3 regions of the Amycolatopsis sp. NPDC000009 genome follow, and region 3 is predicted to be linked to each of the others. Evidence: predicted binding sites of a transcription regulator. Region 3 holds the regulator's gene; each other region holds the start of a gene.
What was found. Region 3 encodes HspR, which represses chaperone genes until heat shock. Its sites were predicted from a motif close to ANNTTGAGTNNNNNNNACTCAANNT; they were not measured.

Region 1 (6,224 bases), on a different contig from region 3:
AGAACTTTCGTAGGGAACCCTCGCTCAGCACGATTTCCCGGGCTTTGCGGAGCCCCGGGGCGTCGGCCCCGCCGCGTTGTTCCGCGACGGTCAACGCGAGCAGTATCCGATCGATCGGGGCGTATCCGCCATTGCGGTGGTGTCGACGTCCGATCAGGTGACGCCAGTCGGCGAGATACTCGTCGATTCCCGGTTCTCCGGGAACCGCTCGGAGCAGGGCGTGTAGCAGCGCTCGCAGCTGACTTTCGTTGCCGGGCAAGGTGTTCCGGGCCAACATGTCGGCCAGGGTGCTGCGGGACCAGCCGGTCGCGGCGGCCAGCGCGCGGATGCTGAGGCCGCTTCGGTCGCGAAGTTCACGCAGTCGCGCCATGAACTCCGATTCGGTGTTCATCGGAGTGCCCTGGCGGGCACGGGGTGGCGGAGAACGGTGCCGAACAGGGCGATGGCGATGCCCGCGGCGATCGAGGCGCTGGTGCCGGCGAAGGTCAGCGCCGCGGTGAAAGAGGTGAGAATACTCAGGCAGACGATCTGACCGGCCGAAACGCACCTGCGCCTCGGCCGCAACGGGGAAAGAATTCCTTGACTCATGACCTTGCCCTCTCAAGGATCACGCACCCCGGCTGGGTGGCACGCAATACACGTTATCAAAACGTGATAGGGAGTTTAAGGTGAGTCAATGTCCGGGTTCGTCCGGATCCTGGAAAGCCGAAAGCCCCGGATCCTTGGCGGGATCCGGGGCTTCAGGCCTCGCGCTGTTACGCCGCTTGGGCGACCGGAGCCGTCGCCGGGGCCAGCGCGATGTCCAGGACGTCGCGCACGTTCGCCACGGCGTGGACGTCCAGCTGCGCCAGCACTTCGGCCGGGACGTCGTCCAGATCGGGCTCGTTGCGCTGCGGGATGATCACCGTCTTCATTCCCGCCCGGTGCGCGGCCAGCAGCTTCTGCTTGACCCCGCCGATCGGCAGCACGCGCCCGGTCAGCGACACCTCACCGGTCATCGCGACGTCCGACTTCACGACCCGGCCCGAAAGCAGGGACGCCAGCGCGGTCGTCATCGTGATACCGGCACTCGGCCCGTCCTTGGGCACCGCGCCCGCCGGGACGTGCACGTGGATGCCGCGGTCCTTCAGGTCGCCGACCGGCAGTTCCAGCTCGGCGCCGCGCGACCGCAGGTACGACAACGCGATCTGCACCGACTCCTTCATCACGTCACCCAGCTGACCGGTCAGCGACAGCCCGGTCGAGCCGGACTCCGGATCCGCCAGCGACGCCTCGATGTAGAGGACGTCACCGCCGGCGCCCGTCACCGCCAGCCCGGTCGCCACGCCGGGGGTCGACGTGCGCTGCGTCGACGCGGGCAGCGAAGACTCCGGCAGGTGCCGCGGGCGGCCGAGGTAGGTCTCCAGTCCGTCGGCGTCGATCGTCAGCGGCAGCTCGACCTCGTCCAGCGCGACCTTCGTCGCCACCTTCCGCAGGACCTTCGCGATGGTCCGGTTCGCATTGCGCACCCCGGCTTCCCGCGTGTACTCGGCGGCGATGCGGCTGAACGCGCCGTCGGTCAGCGTGACGTCGTCCTTGCCGAGCCCGGCACGCTCCAGCTCGCGGGGGAGCAGGTGGTCGCGGGCGATGGTGACCTTCTCGTGCTCGGTGTAGCCGTCGAGGGTGACCAGCTCCATCCGGTCCAGCAGCGGACCGGGGATGGTCTCGAGCGCGTTCGCCGTCGCCAGGAACACGACGTCGGACAGGTCGAGTTCGACCTCGAGGTAGTGATCGCGGAAGGTGTGGTTCTGCTCCGGGTCCAGCACCTCCAGCAGCGCGGCCGTCGGGTCGCCGCGGTAATCGGCGCCGACCTTGTCGATCTCGTCGAGCAGCACGACCGGGTTCATCGAGCCCGCTTCCTTGATGGCGCGGACGATCCGGCCGGGTAGCGCGCCGACGTAAGTGCGGCGGTGACCGCGGATCTCGGCCTCGTCGCGGATACCGCCGAGGGCGACCCGGACGAACTTGCGGCCCATCGCCTTCGCCACGGACTCGCCGAGCGACGTCTTGCCGACCCCGGGAGGACCGGCGAGCGCCAGCACGGCGCCCGAACGCCGTCCGCCGACCGGGCCGAGCCCGGACTCCGCGCGGCGCTTGCGCACGGCCAGGTACTCGATGATGCGTTCCTTCACGTCGTCGAGACCGGCGTGGTCGGCGTCGAGGATGTCGCGCGCGGCGGCGATGTCGTGGACGTCGGTGGTGCGCTCGTTCCACGGCAGTTCGAGGACCGTGTCCAGCCAGGTGCGGATCCAGCCGCCCTCGGGGGACTGGTCCGAGGTCCGCTCCAGTTTGTCCACTTCGGACAGTGCGGCCTTCTTGACCGCGTCCGGCAGCTCGGCGGCCTCGACGCGGGCGCGGTAGTCGTCGTCGTTGGCCGTCCCGTCGAGCTCGCCCAGTTCCTTGCGGATCGCTTCGAGCTGGCGGCGCAGCAGGAACTCCTTCTGCTGCTTTTCCATGCCCTCCTGGACGTCCTTGCGGATGGTGTCGGTGACCTCGAGCTCGGCCAGCTGCTCGCGGCTCCAGTCGAGGGCCTTCTCCAGCCGCGTGGAGACGTCGAGCGTGGTCAGCAGCTCGATCTTCTGTTCGGCCTTCAGATAGGACGAGTTGCCCGCCAGGTCGGCGACCGCGGACGGGTCCTCGACCTCCTGGACGGCGTCGATCATCTGCCAGCCGCCGCGCTGCTGGAGGATCGCGATGACGACGGACTTGTACTCGGACGCGAGCTTCGTGGAGTTGTCGTCGGTGGTCTCGGTGGCGACCTCGGCGTGGACCCAGCGGGCTGCGCCGGGGCCGTCGGCGATGCGGCCGACGACGGCGCGGCGGGTGCCGCGCAGGAGCACCGCGGTCTTGCCCCCGGGCACGCGCCCGATGCGCTCGACGGTCGCGATGGTGCCGAGTTCGGCGTACTCGCCGTGGACGCGGGGGACGATCAGCACTTCGGCCTTGGTGGCGGCGCTGGACCGGATCCCCGGGAAGGAAGCCTGGGCAGGCGTGTTGGCCTGGGCGGACTCCACCGCGGCGCGCGTCTCCGTGTCGGCGAGGTCGAGCGGGACGATCATGCCCGGCAGCACGACGTCGTCATCGAGCGGGAGGACGGGCAGGAGGCGGTTGTCGGTCATCTGTGCACTCCTCGGTTAGTTGAGTCTGTCTAGCTCAACTCTCCGATCGACCCGTTTGTTTCCTTTCCGCGTTCGCCGTCAGCGATCACCCTCCCCTCTGACCTTTGCCCGGTTCGCGTCGCCTTTAGCCCGCTAAAGGCGACGCGAACCGGTGAGAGGTCGGATGTCAGGGGTGGACGGCGACCCCGCACCAGGCGAACGGCCGGGCACCTTCCTCGTCCCGCCGCAGCTCCCGCACCGGTCGCCAGTCGGGCAGGTTGACGACGCCGGGCTCCAGCAGCGGCCAGTCCCCGAAGAGCGGCTCGATCTCTTCGCGGTCCCGCATCCACACCGGGTTGCTCGTCTTCCGGTACTGCTCGACCATCCAGTGGAGCCCGTCGGCGTCCTCGCCCGTCTGGCCGCCGAAGCTCATATGCGACAACCCCAGCCAGCTGCCCGGCGCCAGCGCGTTCCGGTAGGTCGCGACCAGCGCGGGCGGATCGTCGTGCGGGCCGGCGAAATGCAGGACGGCCATCATCATCAGGCACACCGGCTGGTCGAAATCGATCAGCCGCAGTGTCTCCGGATGCCGCAGGACGTCTTTCGGCCGCCGCATGTCCGCCTGGATGATCCCGGCCCAGTCGGTCGCCTCGTGCCGTTCGAGGATCAGCTCCGCGTGCGCCACCGCCACTGGCTCGTAGTCGACGTACACGACCTTCGCCGTATCGCCTGGCTCCAGTTCCTCCTGGACGATCTCGTGCACGTTCCCGGCGGTCGGGACACCGGAGCCCAGATCGATGAACTGCCGGATCCCGGCGTTCAAGGCCGCGCGCACGACCCGGTTCATGAACTCGCGGTTGTGCCGCGCCCCCGGTTTGACCCACCGCCACTGCTTTTCCAGCGCGCGGGCGAACTCGCGGTCGACCGCCCAGTTGTGCGTCCCGCCGAGGAACCAGTCGTAGATCCTCGCCGCGGACGGCTTCTCGGTGTCGACCCCGGTCGGCGCCACCGGGGCCGTGTCATCGTCCCTCGTCACGAAATGAGCCTATCGGGATCAAGGGACCGCCGGTCGCCGCTGCCAGTAGGTCCAGAGCGGCCGGTACCCCTGCGCGTACCAGAACGGCGTCGAGCGCGGGTTGGCCAGCGCGTGGTGCAGCAGCACGGCTTCGGTGCCGCATTCGTCGAAGACCTGGTGCGCGTGCGCGGCGAGCGCCGTCCCCACGCCGCTCGAGCGCGCCGGTTCGGCCACCGCCAGCGACGACAGGTAGCCGACGCGGTCGGCCGCGACCCGGCCGTCGATCCACGCCGTCTCGCCGGGGAACTGCACCCGGACCATGCCCAGCGGCCGTCCGTACAGTTCGGCGATCCACAACGTCGGATTTTCGCGGCCGACGTGTTTCGACAGCTCCGCCGTGATCGTTTCCTCCGCGCCCTCGCGCAAAGTGACAGAACCGAACTGCGCGTCGTAACGCTGCAATTCCAGTTCGAGTCCGACGGCGGTTTCGAGATCATCGGCTTCGGCGGGCCGGATGTGCACTCCGGGAGTGGCGGGCGGTCCAGTCGCGGCGAGCCGGTCGGCCGGACGGACCGCGATCACCAGCACCGGCGCGAAGCCGCGGCGCAGCAATTCGGCCGAGCCGGGGGAGTCCCGGCTCGGCCGCACCACGGTCGCCGCGGTCTCGACATCCCCAGGTGGAGCCACGGTCTTCAGATGTTCATCCCATCGGGTGAGTAATGCGTCGAGGGCCGCTTCCGGGCGGGGTCCGGTGAGCCGTGCTTCGAGGCGATGTTCGACGAGGGCCCGCCACGGAGAGTCAACAGAATCGGGACCCGCCTCGGTCCGTACCGACAATCCGGCGGCGGCCGAGTCGCCGACCGTCGCGGAGAGTGACACGGAACCCTCGACAGGCTCCAGTGCAGGCATTTCGGGGAGCAGGGCGTCCACGGTGGCGAGCCGCTCGGCGTGCCCGGCGGCGATGGCGTGGCTATTCATAGGGCTATTCAAGCCCCTACTCACGGGTCCGCCGGGAACTTCACGAGATTGGCCGGGGCGTGGCGCCAGGTGACTTCCGGTAGTCGGAAGGAACGCGAATAACGCTCCCATTTCACCCCTTGGTCCACGCAGGTCAGCGCGACGCGCCCATTGTTAACCCTGGGGTGATCTCATACTGTCTCGAATGGGACTTGGGTACGCCCTCCGGGGTACTGTATTGCCCTCGTCCCCGAGGTCGCGGTAGGACAAGACCGGTTGGGCAGCCGGGAAGGAAGGTCGGATGCCGGACACGAACGGCAGGCCCGGGAGCGCCGCACAGGCGACAGCGGGCAAGGGAGGTGCCGTTACGGAGGCTCGTACCGACGAGCGACGGTTCCGCGTCTACACCTTCGCGGTACTCACCATGGGCATCGCCGCCGCGGCCGCGGTCAGCCTCTGGCTGGACTTCGAGGCTTCGGACGACCTGCTGTGGATCGGGCCGATCCTCGCGCTCGCGTTCCTGCTCGCCGAACAGCTCGGCATCAACGTCGACGTCCGCAGCGGCATCTCGTGGACGATCTCGTTCACCGAGATCCCGCTGGTCATCGGATTCTTCGTCGCTCCCTTCGAAGTCGTGCTCGCCGCCCATCTCGCGGCGGGCATCGGGACACTGCTGGCCCGCAAGGTCGCGGGCCGTGTGCTCTACAACGCCGGCGCCTTCCTGCTGGAGATCACCGGCGCGTTCGCCGTGGCAGGACTGGTGAAGCAGGCCTCCGGCGCCCAGGACATGACCTGGATCGCCGCGCTGGCGGGCACTTTGACCGCGCCGCTGGTCAGCACGCTGCTCGCGCTCGCCGCCGTCCGCGTGTTGCGCCGCCGCATGCGGGTCAGCACCGCGATCCGGTTGACCGGCCGCATCCTCGTCGTCGGCTTCGTCAACGCTTCGGTCGGTCTTTCCGGATATTTGGTCATTTCCGGGACGCCGAAGGCCTGGCCGCTCGTGCTGGCGGTCTTCCTCGGGCTCACCGCGTTGTACTGGGCGTATTCCGACCTGCTCCGTGAGCAGCGCGACATGGAAGCGCTGTCCGACGTCAGCCTGATGGTCGCGCGCTCCG
Region 2 (6,224 bases), on a different contig from region 3:
GACACGAGTTTCCGCGGCAGCCGCGGCATCTCCGCTGAGGGCGCGGCGCCCTGATCCGCCGCGTCCAGCTGTTCCTTGATGACCTTCAGCGGGAGGTAGTGATCCCGCTGGGCGGACAGGACGAACCGCAACCGCTCCACGTCCGCCGGAGCGAACTGCCGGTACCCCGACGGGGTCCGGCCCGGCTGGACCAGACCCTCCGCCTCGAGGAACCGGATCTTGGAGATGGTGACATCGGGAAAGTCGCCGCGCAGCTGTGCCAGCACGGCCCCGATGCTCAACCCATCGCGCTGCGACGCATCCCGATCAGGCCGCCCGGCCGCCGTCACCGCGCCCCCTGGCCCCCGGAACCCGGGCCGGTCAGGAAGACCAGGCGGAACTTGCCGATCTGCACCTCGTCGCCACCGGCGAGGACGGCCTGGTCGACCGGCTCGCGGTTGACGTAGGTGCCGTTGAGGCTGCCGACGTCGATGACGACGAACTCGCCGCCCTCACGGCGGAACTCGGCGTGCCGCCGGGAGACCGTGACGTCGTCGAGGAAGATGTCGCTGTCCGGGTGCCGCCCCGCGCTGGTGGTGTCGCGGTCCAGCAGGAAGCGCGAACCGGCGTTCGGACCCCGCTTGACGACCAGCAGCGCGGAACCCGCGGGCAGCGCGTCCACACCCTGGACGGGGGCCTCGGCAGCCGGAGGAGCCTCGGTGCCTTCGACGTCGGCCAGGAAGTCGGCCCGGAAGACAGAAGTCCGCTCCGGAGACTGCTCCGGGGGAACGCCGGGCCCGTCGTTCGTGCTCACCTGAGCTCTCCTAACGCATGTGTGTTGCCACTACTCAAGAACGTGTGGAGGTCAAACGTACCGTGCCTGATCGAATCTCCGGCCCGCGGCTCCCCCTACTCTTCCCGAAGGGCCGCGGCCTGCGGCTATTCCTTGATCAGCGCCTGGTAGGCCTCGGCCTCCAGCAGGGATTCCACCGAGCCGGCGTCGTCGAGACGGAGCTCGATCAGCCAGCCTTCACCGTAGGGGTCGCTGTTGATCAGCTCGGGCGACTCGGTCACCGCGTCGTTGACCGCGACCACCTCGCCGTCGAGCGGGGCGAACAGCTCCGAAACACTCTTGGTCGACTCGACCTCGCCGAACGCGTCGCCCGAACCGACCTGCTTGCCGACCTCCGGCAGTTCGACGAACACCACGTCACCGAGCTGGTCCTGGGCGTACTCCGTGATGCCCACCCGCACGAGCCCTCCGTCGCGCACGGAGACCCACTCGTGTTCCTCGGTGTACCGCAGTTCTTCTGGAGTGGACAACGCCGCTCCCCTTTCTGGTGCCCTCGCTCGAAACCGACGCGCGCAGTTTCGCATCCCGCCGGGTCACGCGCCCGGCGCCTCCCGCAAGGCGCGCACGGTCTGGACGATGTACAGCACGCCCGAATAGACGTACAGGACCGCACCCCACGCCGTGAAGGCGTATCCGATCGGCCGGGCGATCGCGGCGATGTCGGAACCGCCCTGGGTGAGCAGCAGGAACGGGAAGGCGTACATCAGCACGAAGGTGGCACCCTTGCCGATGTAGGTGACCTCCGGAGGGGCGAACCCGCGGTGCCGCAGCAGCAGCACGCAGACGCCGAGGACGGCCTCGCGGGCGACCAGCGGGACCACCAGCCACCACGGGATGATGTCGCGGATCAGGAACGCGATGAGGGTCGCGAGGATGTAGAGCCGGTCGGCGGCGGGGTCGAGCAGCTGGCCGAGCCGCGACATCTGGTTGAGCCAGCGGGCGAGTTTGCCGTCGAGCCAGTCGGTGAGCGCGCTGAACACGAGCAGCGCGAGCGCCCAGCCGTCCTCCTTCGGGCCGAGGAGCAGCCACAGGAAGACCGGCACCCCGGCGAGCCGGAGGATCGAAAGCATGTTGGGGACGTTCAGGGCCTGCCGCAGCAGGGAAGGCTCTTCGCTGGTCACGCTCGGTTCGGGGGGCGTACTCACCCGCTCAGCCTAGCCAGCGGCGGCAGATCCTCCCCCGTCAGCTGGCCCGGGTGTGGGTCCAGCCGCGACGCTGCAGGTCCGCGCTGGTCAGCGCCACGGGCCTGCCCCGGTGGTCGGTGCCCATCCAGCGGTTGTGACCGGCGGAGGTTTCGAGGACGTACGGGCGGCCACCACACCAGACGACGGTGCACGGTGCCGTCGGTGGCAGCTCCGCGCTCGCCGGTGCGGTGGCCTGGGGTGACGCGGGGTCGGTCTGTTCGTCGGTCTTCATCACTCTCACGGTTTCGTGACGGGGACTGGGACACGCCGGAGCGCTACCTTTGTTTTCGGCAGAACGGGTCCGCGCGTTAACGGATCCGGCGTGGATTCGTCCGATCGGTTCGCGACGACAACAGGGTGTCGTCACGCTGTGAACGGCATGTTAATCGTCCACAATGGACAGTGCTTGCGCGGTCCTCGCGTAGCGCGGCGTCGCGGGCGCGATAACCTCCCGCGAATCGAATGTGGCTCAATGCCACGACATCGGGCCCGGCCGGGTCAGAATGGGCCGGCCACGACCGGCCGACGAAGGGATCGCCTTGCCCGCCTCGACCACCACGGGAACGTGGCGGCGCCTGTTCGCGGCCTGCGCCGTCTGTGCCGCCGTCGGAACGCTCGCCGCCTGTTCGGGCGAAGATCCGCCACCGCCTGTCACCTTGATGTCGGCCTCGCCGCCCTCGCTTCCCACCGCGGCGTCCAGTGTGTCGGTGCCGCCCATCCCGTCGCAGACCGCGCCGAGCCGCTCCGCCGGCCCGCCTCCCACTTCCCAGCCGAAACCCGCTGAACCGGTTCAGGGTTCGTGCGGCACGGTCACCGCGGCCAGCGGCCTGACCCTGCAGGTGCTCAACGGCCCCGGGGTCTCGTGCGCGGACGCGACCGGGATCGTCGGTTCGTTCCACAAGAGGATCGCCGGACGTCAGTCCGCGAGCTCGGACGAACCGGTCAGTGAGACCGTGGACGGCTGGCTGTGCGTCTCCGGTGCTCCCGCCGCACAGGGCGGCACCAGTTGCAGCAAGGGCGAACAGAACGTGTTCGCCGCTGTCGTCCCCGTCGAATGAACCATCCTCGAGAAGAAGGGCCCATGAAGAGCCTCGCCGTGCTCCCCGCCGCGTTCGCCGTCGTCCTGCTGAGCGGTTGCGGCGCGGATCCCGCTCCCGCCGCCGCGCCGTCGTCGTCTCCCGTCCCCGCGGCCGATCAGGTTCTGGCCGGCACGCCGTGCGGTGAGGTCACCGGGTTCCAGGGCGCGAAGAACAAGGTCGTCGTCCGCGGGAAGGCCGACTGCGCCGAAGCGACTCGAGTGCTCACGGACTATTTCGCCAAGCTGACGCCCGCCGAGGCGGCGTCACCGCAGGGGCCCGGCCCCGTGGTGGTCGGGCCCTGAACCTGCGGTAGCGGGCCGAACGATCCGGTGACGAGCTGCTCGACCGAGGACGAGCGCCAGATCGAAGCCACCCGGAGCTGAGCCACCCGGCGGCGTCACCGCTCGCGACGCCGCCCGGTCCGGCCCTTCCGGTACAGGACGCCGAGCCCGATCAGCATTCCCAGCAGGACCAGGCCGCACAGCGCGACCATCGCCAGGCTCAGGACCCGGTTGGACCTCGACGGGTAAGCGAATCCGTCACCGGCGAAGATCCTGTCGCCCTCCGCGACCCTTTCGCCGTCGATCCTCCCGCGCCCGGTGCGCCCGTCGTCGAACCGCCACCCGGCCTCGCAGTAGGGAAACCGGCCGCTCATCGGCGGCCCTTCCTCGACGCATCCCGAGACAGCGACGACCGTGACGTCCTCGCCGGTGTCCAGTTCACGCACGCGGTCACCGATCGCTCCCCCGGCGACCCACAACAGGAAGACGAACGGGATCCCGGCCAGCAGCAGCCGGGACGGAACACTGGGTTTCCGCGGTTCACCTGACAAGAAAATCCTTTCGGTTCGGCCCTTTCACGCTATTCGCCGGAGCGGCGGAGCGGCACGGGATTTGTACCCACCCTCTTGCCACACCAGGTAAGAGTCGTCTAGACTCAAACTATGCTCACCAGGGAAGACGCCGTGACGATGGTCGAGAACACGGTCGACGCGGCCGCTCTGTTCGCGCGCCATCGCTACCGCGAACTGGCGGCCGTACTCCACCCCGACCGCAACCCCGGCGACGAGCGCGCCCATCGCGCCGCCGCCACGCTCAACCGGCTCCACGACGAGTGGAAACGTGCCCGGCGCCAGACGGTCACCACGGCGACGTCGGCGTACACCCTCACCACGCCGCACGCGGTGGGCAGTGTCGCGACGACCTACCGGACCACCGGGCCGCATCTGGTGAAACTCGTCCGCGACCCGGCGCTCAACCCGCTGATCCACGCCGAGTGGGCGGCATTGCGCACGCTCGACGGCTTCACCGAACGGCACCGCTGGCTGCGCCCCTACTACCCACGGCTGCTGGACACCTCGGGTCCGGTGGCCAGGGGTGACCGCGCGTTCAGCGTCCTCGACCCGCTCGTCGACGGTTTCGTCACCCTCGCCGATGCCGGGAAGGCCTTCCCCGGCGGGCTCGACGGCCGCGACTACGCGTGGATGCACCGTCGTCTCCTGCGCGCGGTGGCCGGCGCGCATCGCGCGGGTGTCGTCCACGGCCACCTCACCGCGGACAACGTGCTCGTCCATCCGGAGCGGCACGGCATCGTCGTCGTCGGCTGGTCCTTCGCCGTCGAGGACGGCGTCCTCCCGCTCGCGGCGGACAACTCCATCGACTACCCACCGGAAGTCCACAAAGGACTGCCGATGACCGCCGCCACCGACGTCCGCATGCTCCACCGCATGATGCTGGAACTCCTGGCACCGGACGAAACCCGGCAGCGCGAGTTCGCGACGTGGTGCACACAGGACAACCCCGCACAACGGCCCGACGCCGCCGATCTGCTCGACGAATACGACGCGCTGCTCGACGACCTCTACGGCCCCCGCACCTTCCGACCCTTCACCATCCCCGAGACAGGAGCCTGACCATGGGACACGGACACTGGGACGACAACGCCTACGCCGCCGCGAAGACCTTCCGGAAGGCCAAGGGCGAGGACGACTTCGGCTACACCGCCGATCTCCGCTCCAAGCCCGCGAAAGACTGGAAGGTCGCGCCCGCGCTCGACCCGCTGAACGCGGTCCGGGAATGCCGGGATTCGGCCGACCACACCGATTCGACGCCGATCGCGGTGCTGTTCGACGTCACCGGCTCGATGCGCCGGGTGCCGCGGGTCATGCAGGGCAAGCTCGGCAAACTGCACGGCCTGCTGAAGCGCCGGGGGTACCTGGCCGACCCGCAGGTGATGTTCGGCGCGATCGGCGACGCCGACAGCGACCGGGTTCCCTTGCAGGTCGGGCAGTTCGAATCGGACAACCGGATGGACGAGCAGCTGCGCACGATCTTCCTCGAAGGCGGTGGCGGCGGGCAGAAGAGCGAGTCCTACGAACTGGCCGCGTACTTCATGGCGCGGCACGTCGTGACCGACGCGTGGCAGAACCGCGGCCGCAAGGGCTATCTGTTCGTCATCGGCGACGAGCTGAACAAGCCCGCGCTGGAGGCGCGCCACATCCGCCGCGTGATCGGGGACGACGTGCGGGAGGACATCGACCCGGCGTCGGTGTACCGGGAGCTGGCCCGCAAGTGGCACGTCTACTTCGTGCTGCCGAACCAGTCGTCGTACTACAACGACCCGGAGATCGGCGAACACTGGAGCGGTCTGCTCGGCCAGAACTTCCTGAAGCTCGACGATCCCGGCGCGGTGTGCGAACTGATCGCGGCCACCATCGGGCTGGAGGAACGGGTCGTCGACGTCGACCGGGCGCTCGCCGATCTCGCGGACGTCGGCTCGGTCGCCGAAAGCAAGGCGGTCGGCAAAGCGCTGGCGAAGCTGGGCACCAAGTCGGTCGTCACCTCGGCGGTGCCGGAGCCGGACGGGCCGAGCGACGTGGTGCTGCGATGAGTCTCCTGGACGGTCACGTGGTGGTGGTCGGGCTCGGCTTCGGCGACGAAGGCAAGGGCGCGGTGGTCGACGCGCTCTGCGCCGCCCGGCCCACCACCGCCGTGGTCCGCTTCAACGGGGGCGCGCAGGCCGCGCACAACGTCGTCGTGGACGGGCGGCATCACACGTTCAGCCAGTTCGGGGCGGGCACGTTCGCCGGCGTGCCCACCCATCTCTCGCGGTTCGTGCTGGTCGAGCCGT
Region 3 (6,224 bases):
GACTAGCAATTCGATTCCACAATGGTGATCAGGCACCGGCCGCATACCGTTACGTGACCCGGTAAACACGGAGAAGAACCCACCCGATCGGCGGATCACGTTTTCCGTCCACCGTGGCGAAAACCACTGGTGAGCAAGGAAAATCCCGCCTGCTTGATCACCTTTACTTAGTGCCAGACGGGGTTGACGGCGCGTATATCGTTTGCTCCGTTCGAGCGGGAAACAACCATTCTTGGATCCTTTCGCGACGTTCGGGCATACAGTCGGGAACCCGCGGGGGAACACGAGCACGATGACATCGGGTCTGGAGAATATGCCCGATCCAACTGGAGAAAATCGTTCACCCATGACTGCCGAAACAGTGAAGTACGAGCATCCACCGAGTCCGTCGAGATCTTCACCGGCTCCCGTCCCGCCCTTGATCGAAACACCGCCGGCGGACAAGACCGTCGAGATGGCCAAGCTCATCAGGGAGAGTTTCGCCGCCGTCGAAACGAAGGCCGAGGAGTTGTCCCAATACTTCTACGGCGTGCTGTTCTCCGTTTCACCGGACGCCAGGGCGTTGTTCCCGATCAACATGGCCACACAGCGAAATCGTTTGCTGCGCGCACTCGTCTACGTCGTCCAGATGGTGGACCGGCCCGACGAACTGGCCACTTTCCTCGGGCAACTCGGCCGGGACCACCGGAAGTTCGACGTCCTCGGCCGCCATTACGACGCCGTCGGTGTCGCGTTGATCGCAGCGCTCAAAAGGTTCCTGAAGGACGACTGGACGCCGGAACTGGAAGACGCCTGGGTGACGGCGTACGGCGTCATTTCGAAGAACATGCGCGAGGCCGCGGGCAAGGAGATCGGGCCGGCGTGGTGGAAGGCGACCGTCGTCGGACACCGGCTCGCCACCCGCGACGTCGCCGTGATCAAGGTGCGCACCGACCAGCCGCTTCCGTACCGGGCCGGCGGCTACGTCAGCGTCGAAGTCCCGCAGCGGCCGCGGATGTGGCGGTACTTCTCCCCGGCGACCGCGCCGCACGACGACGGGACGCTCGAGTTCCACGTGCACGCCGTACGCGGCGGCTGGGTCTCCCGGGCGATCGTCCATCACACCCGATCCGGCGACGTCTGGCGGCTCGGCCCGTCGCTCGGCGCGCTTTCGGTGCACCACACGGAAAGCCGTCCGCTGCTGATGATCGGCGGCGGCACCGGTGTCGCGCCGCTGCTCGCCCTGCTCGACGACATGTCACGCTGGAAGAACAACCCTCCGGTGCATCTCTTCTTCGGCGGCCGCCGCCCGGAAGACCTCTACGCCCTCGACGAGCTTCGCGGGCTGACCGTCACCTGCCCTTGGCTGACGGTGACCCCGGTGACCGAGGAAGGCACCATCGCCGGCGGTGACCGCGGCACGCTGGCCACGGCGGTCACCCAGCGCGGCGGATGGAAGGACCGCGACGTGTACGTCGCCGGGTCGCCGTCGATGATCCGGGCGACGATCGCGAAACTGCTCGCCGCGGGGACGGATCTGGCGCGGATCAAGTACGACCCCTTCACCCTGGACTGAGCCGGCGCGTCGTTCGTATTAGGCCGATCGGCTGTTCCACTTGAGCTCGACGCAGCAGTAGGTCAGTGAATCATTGACCGCGGTCACCGGCGGATTTATGGTCTAGACCACATTGCTCCCCTCACGGGAACACCGTCGTTCCATCCCTCAGGAGCCGGCATGACCGTCAAACGCAAGCTCGTGGCAGCCGCCGCCGGTGCGATCCTCGCCCCGATCGCCATCGTGGCCGTCCCGCAGGTGGCCAGCGCCCACGGCTACGTGCTGTCCCCGCCCAGCCGCCAGGCGAACTGCGCCCAGGGCAAGGTGTCGGGCTGCGGCAGCATCGTCTACGAACCCCAGAGCGTCGAGGGCCCCAAGGGTCTCCGCAGCTGCAACGGCGGGCTGCCCCAGTTCGCCGAGCTCAACGACGAGTCGAAGCCGTGGCCTGCCGCGTCGGTCGGCAACAGCGTGACCTTCAACTGGAAGTTCACCGCCTACCACCGGACCACGAACTACGAGTACTACATCGGCGGCACCAAGATCGCCGACATCAGCGGGAACAACTCCGCGCCGAAGGACCCGACGTCGCACACGGTGAGCCTCAACGGCTTCAGCGGCCGTCAGAAGGTGCTCGCCGTCTGGAACATCGCGGACACGCCGATGGCCTTCTACAGCTGCATCGACCTGCAGATCGGCGGCGGCACCCCGCCGACCACCAGCAACCCGCCCACGACGTCGAACCCGCCCACCAGCACCACCAACCCGCCCGCCGGCGGCACCTGGGCGGCCGGGGCGTCCTACACGGTCGGCAGCACGGTGACCTACGGCGGCGTCACCTACCGGTGCCAGATGGCGCATACGGCGCTCCAAGGCTGGGAACCGCCGAACACTCCCGCGCTGTGGACCCGGCAGTGAAGCTGGCCTTCGTTCTCGTCGCCGGTCTCGTGGCCCTCGCGGGCTGCGGGGCCGGCGACGGCTCACCGACCGACGCCGGCGCCCCGATCTCCCCGGTCCCCCAATCGGCGGCGGCGTCCGCGCAGTACAACGACGCCGACGTGATGTTCCTGCAGATGATGATCGCCCACAACGACCAGGGGGTGGAGATCGTCAAACTGGTGAAGACCAAGCAGGCGCAGAAGCAGGAGCTGACGAATCTCGCGGCCGCCATCGAGGCGACCCAGCAGACCGAGACCACCGACATGCGGAACTGGCTGAAGGCCTGGGGCAAACCCGAGACGGGCTCGGCGGACCCGCACGCGCACCACCATCACGGTGGCGACGGGCTCACCGACAAGGGGCTCCTCGAAGCACTGTCCAAAAAGGATGGTGCGGAGTTCAGTCTCGACTTCGCCGACATCTTCGTCGCGCACCAGCACAACGGGGTCGCGCTCGCGAGGACCGAGCTGAAGGACGGCAAGAACCCGGAGGCGAAGGCGCTGGCCCAGCGGATCATGGACTCGCGCACCGGCGAGGTCCAGCAGATCCGGACCCTGGTGCCCGGCCAATGACGCGTTTAGTCCTCTGAATGCGTTCGTGAGAGGCAAAGCGACTGTGTCGCGAAAGCCACTTTCGCGACGTCTGATGTCCCGAAAGTGGCTTTCGCGACACGTCTCGGGCGCGAGGTTCGCGAACGGGGCAGGTCGGCTGCATAGCGCAAGTCCCTCGGGCAGCGGCCACCAGGTCCGACCGCTCACCGCCCGCCGACGTTGCGAAAGCCACTTTCGCAACGTTGAAGGTTGCGAAAGTGGCTTTCGCAACCTGCCACCTTGCCTCGACCCCCGCATTTAGAGGACTAAGTGCGTTTTTTGGGCTTCCAGACCACGAGCGCCGTCTGCTGCCGCAGCGGGACGAGGTCCTTGCGGTAGGAGGCGTGCACGGCCGCGGCCGTCTGTTCGGCGGCGACGTACGCCGCCGTGAGCTCCTCGGTCAGTTCGGCGATCCGCGCGCGGAGCGCGTCGACCTGGTTCTCCAGCTCGATGATCCGCTTGATGCCGGCGAGATTGACACCGTCCTCTTGGGACAGTCGCTGCACTTCGCGCAGCAACGCGATGTCCCGCATCGAGTAACGCCGTCCACCACCGGAGGTCCGGCCCGGTGACACGAGACCCTGCCGGTCGTAGGACCGCAGGGTCTGCGCGTGCAGGCCGGAAAGCTGCGCCGCCACCGAAATGACGAACACGGGGGTGTCCTCGTCCGCACCGTGCGGCAGCCCGCCGAACATGGTGCTCACCTGCCTTCGAGAAGTTCGGTGATCTCCGGTCGCGGATCGTGGTCGGCCATGGCCTCCGCGTAGGCCTCCAGCGCTTCACGGGCCTTGTCGTCCAGTTTGGCCGGGATGGCCGCCTGCAGGGTGACCAGCAGATCGCCCTGCGAGCCGTCGCGTTTCGCGATTCCCTTGCCGCGTACCCGGAGCACTCGACCACTCGCCGTGCCCTGCGGCACCTTCAGCGAGACCTTGCCCTCGAGCGTCGGCACGGTGATCGTGCCGCCGAGGGCCAGTTCCGAGAAGGACACCGGCACGGTGATCGTCAGGTCGAGGTCCTTGCGCCCGAACACCGCGTGCGGAGCGACGTGCACGCGGACGTACAGGTCGCCCGGCTGCGCGCCGCCACGGCCCGGTTCGCCCTGACCCGCCAGCCGGATCCGCTGGTCGTCGGCGACGCCCGGCGGGATCCGCACGGTCAGCGTCCGGGTGCGGGTGCTGATGCCCTCGCCCGCGCATTCCGGGCAGGGGTCGTCGATGATCGTGCCGCGGCCTCGGCAGTCGCGGCACGGCTCCGAGAACGCGAACGCGCCCTGGCTCCGGCTGACCAGCCCGCTGCCCTGGCAGGTCGCGCACGTCCTCGGGGAAGTCCCCGGCTTCGCGCCGTTTCCGCCGCAGGTGGAACAGGTCGCCGGGCTCGACAGCCGCAGCGGCAGGGTCGCGCCCTTGACCGCCTCGGCGAAGTCGATCCGGACGTCGGTCTCCACGTCCGAGCCGCGCTGCGGCCGGTTCGCGGTGGCACCGGCGGCGGCGCCGCGGCGGCCGAAGAGCCCGCCGAGGATGTCGCCGAGACCACCGAAACCGCCCTGCTGCTGACCCGCCTGACCGAAGATGTCACCGACGTCGAAACCACCGCCACCACCGGCACCGGGAAAGCCGAAGCCACCGGGACCGCCGGAGCCGAAGAGGCGGCGAGCCTCGTCGTACTCCTTGCGCTTGGACGTGTCGGAAAGAACGCCGTACGCCTCGGAGACCGCTTTGAACTTCTTCTCGGCCTCCGCGTTGCCCGCGTTGGCGTCGGGATGGTTCTCCTTGGCCAGCTTGCGATAGGCCTTCTTGATCTCGTCCGCGGTGGCGTCGGAGGAGACGCCCAGCTCACGGTAGAAGTCCTTACCGATCCATTCCCGTGCACTCACCGAACGTCTCCTCCTTTCACGCCGTATCGCCGATCAGCGTTCGTTCTCATCGAAAAGTTCGCCCTCGAGCGGCAGTTCGCCACCCACGGGCGGGTCCACCGGGGCGTCCTGCGCCGCCGGTGCGGCGCCGGGCTCGTGGTCGGTGACCCCGACCATCGCCGGACGCAGCACGCGCTCGCCGAAGCGGTAGCCGCGGCGCATGACGATGGTGACCGTCGGCCCCGCGACGTCCGGCGACGTGTTGTGCTGGACGGCCTCGTGAACGCTCGGGTCGAAGGGCTCGCCTTCGGTGCCGAACGGCTCGAGGCCCGACCGCTGCAGGCTCCCGACGAGCTTCTCGCCGACCGCCTTGAAGGCGCCCGTCAGATCGCCGTGCTGTTCCGCGCGCTCGAGGTCGTCGAGCAGCGGGAGCAGATCGTTGACGACCGACGCCTTCGCACCGGCGACGACCTGCTCGCGGTCACGGTCCACGCGCTTGCGGTAGTTGGCGTACTCGGCCTGGAGCCGCTGGAGGTCGGCGGTGCGTTCCGCCAGCTCCTTCTCCAGCCCCGTGGCCACCGTCACCGAATCGTCCACGATGGACTCCCCGAGGCCGGGGCCCGCGTGGGCCGCGGGCTCCGGTTCGACGGTCTCTTCGACCGGGGCGGCGTGCTTCGGGCCGTCCTGGGTTTCGGCGGCCGGGGCGGCCGAGCGGACTTCACCGGTCAGCGGATCGATCCGCCTGCGGTCCCGCACGACCACCGGTTCCTCCGGGCCCCGGCCCTCGGTTTCGTCGTAGCGTCCCGTCACTTCTTGTCCTTCTCGTCCTCTTCGACGATCTCGGCGTCGACGACGTCGTCCGCCTTGGCCTGCGAACCGGCGCCCGTGCCCGCCGCACCGGCGGCACCTTCACCGGCGGCACCTTCGGCGCCCGGGGTGGCGTTGGCGTAGAGCGCGGTGCCCAGCTCCTGCGAAGCGGTGTTCAGCTTCTCGATGGACTCGCGGATCTTCGCCGAGTCGGTGCCCTTGAGCGCCTCGTTGGCCTCGTCGATCGCGGACTTCACCTTGCCCTTGAGCTCGTCGGGCAGCTTGTCCTCGTTGTCCTTGACGAACTTCTCGGTCTGGTAGACCAGCGTCTCCGCCTGGTTGCGGGTCTCCGCCTCCTCGCGGCGCTGCTTGTCCTCCTCGGCGTGCGCCTCGGCGTCCTTGACCATGCGCTCGATGTCGTCCTTCGGCAGCGCGGAGCCACCGGTGATCGTCATCGACTGCTCCTTGTTCGTGCCGAGGTCCTTCGCGAGGACGTGCACGATGC

Region 1: the regulator HspR is predicted to act here: its motif matches at 3,175-3,199, upstream of lon (endopeptidase La).
Region 2: the regulator HspR is predicted to act here: its motif matches at 4,014-4,038, upstream of ACZ3HL_RS35525 (adenylate cyclase).

Annotation. Positions count from the first base shown of each region.
Region 1 covers NZ_JBVHDI010000006.1:413,256-419,479, forward strand. The annotation lists gene ACZ3HL_RS20025 (helix-turn-helix domain-containing protein) at 1-391, opposite strand, end outside; gene ACZ3HL_RS20030 (hypothetical protein) at 388-588, opposite strand; gene lon (endopeptidase La) at 756-3,158, opposite strand; gene ACZ3HL_RS20040 (SAM-dependent methyltransferase) at 3,325-4,173, opposite strand; gene ACZ3HL_RS20045 (GNAT family N-acetyltransferase) at 4,192-5,130, opposite strand; gene ACZ3HL_RS20050 (putative bifunctional diguanylate cyclase/phosphodiesterase) at 5,411-6,224, shown strand, end outside.
Region 2 covers NZ_JBVHDI010000019.1:169,934-176,157, forward strand. The annotation lists gene ftsR (transcriptional regulator FtsR) at 1-329, opposite strand, end outside; gene garA (glycogen accumulation regulator GarA) at 326-793, opposite strand; gene gcvH (glycine cleavage system protein GcvH) at 919-1,302, opposite strand; gene ACZ3HL_RS35500 (CDP-alcohol phosphatidyltransferase family protein) at 1,366-1,977, opposite strand; gene ACZ3HL_RS35505 (hypothetical protein) at 2,015-2,248, opposite strand; gene ACZ3HL_RS35510 (hypothetical protein) at 2,556-3,074, shown strand; gene ACZ3HL_RS35515 (hypothetical protein) at 3,098-3,397, shown strand; gene ACZ3HL_RS35520 (hypothetical protein) at 3,493-3,927, opposite strand; gene ACZ3HL_RS35525 (adenylate cyclase) at 4,039-5,007, shown strand; gene ACZ3HL_RS35530 (hypothetical protein) at 5,010-5,984, shown strand; gene ACZ3HL_RS35535 (adenylosuccinate synthetase) at 5,981-6,224, shown strand, end outside.
Region 3 covers NZ_JBVHDI010000004.1:187,390-193,613, forward strand. The annotation lists gene ACZ3HL_RS14335 (globin domain-containing protein) at 1-6, shown strand, start outside; gene ACZ3HL_RS14340 (globin domain-containing protein) at 455-1,555, shown strand; gene ACZ3HL_RS14345 (lytic polysaccharide monooxygenase) at 1,715-2,449, shown strand; gene ACZ3HL_RS14350 (DUF305 domain-containing protein) at 2,434-3,042, shown strand; gene ACZ3HL_RS14355 (heat shock protein transcriptional repressor HspR) at 3,327-3,755, opposite strand; gene dnaJ (molecular chaperone DnaJ) at 3,761-4,933, opposite strand; gene grpE (nucleotide exchange factor GrpE) at 4,967-5,722, opposite strand; gene dnaK (molecular chaperone DnaK) at 5,719-6,224, opposite strand, start outside.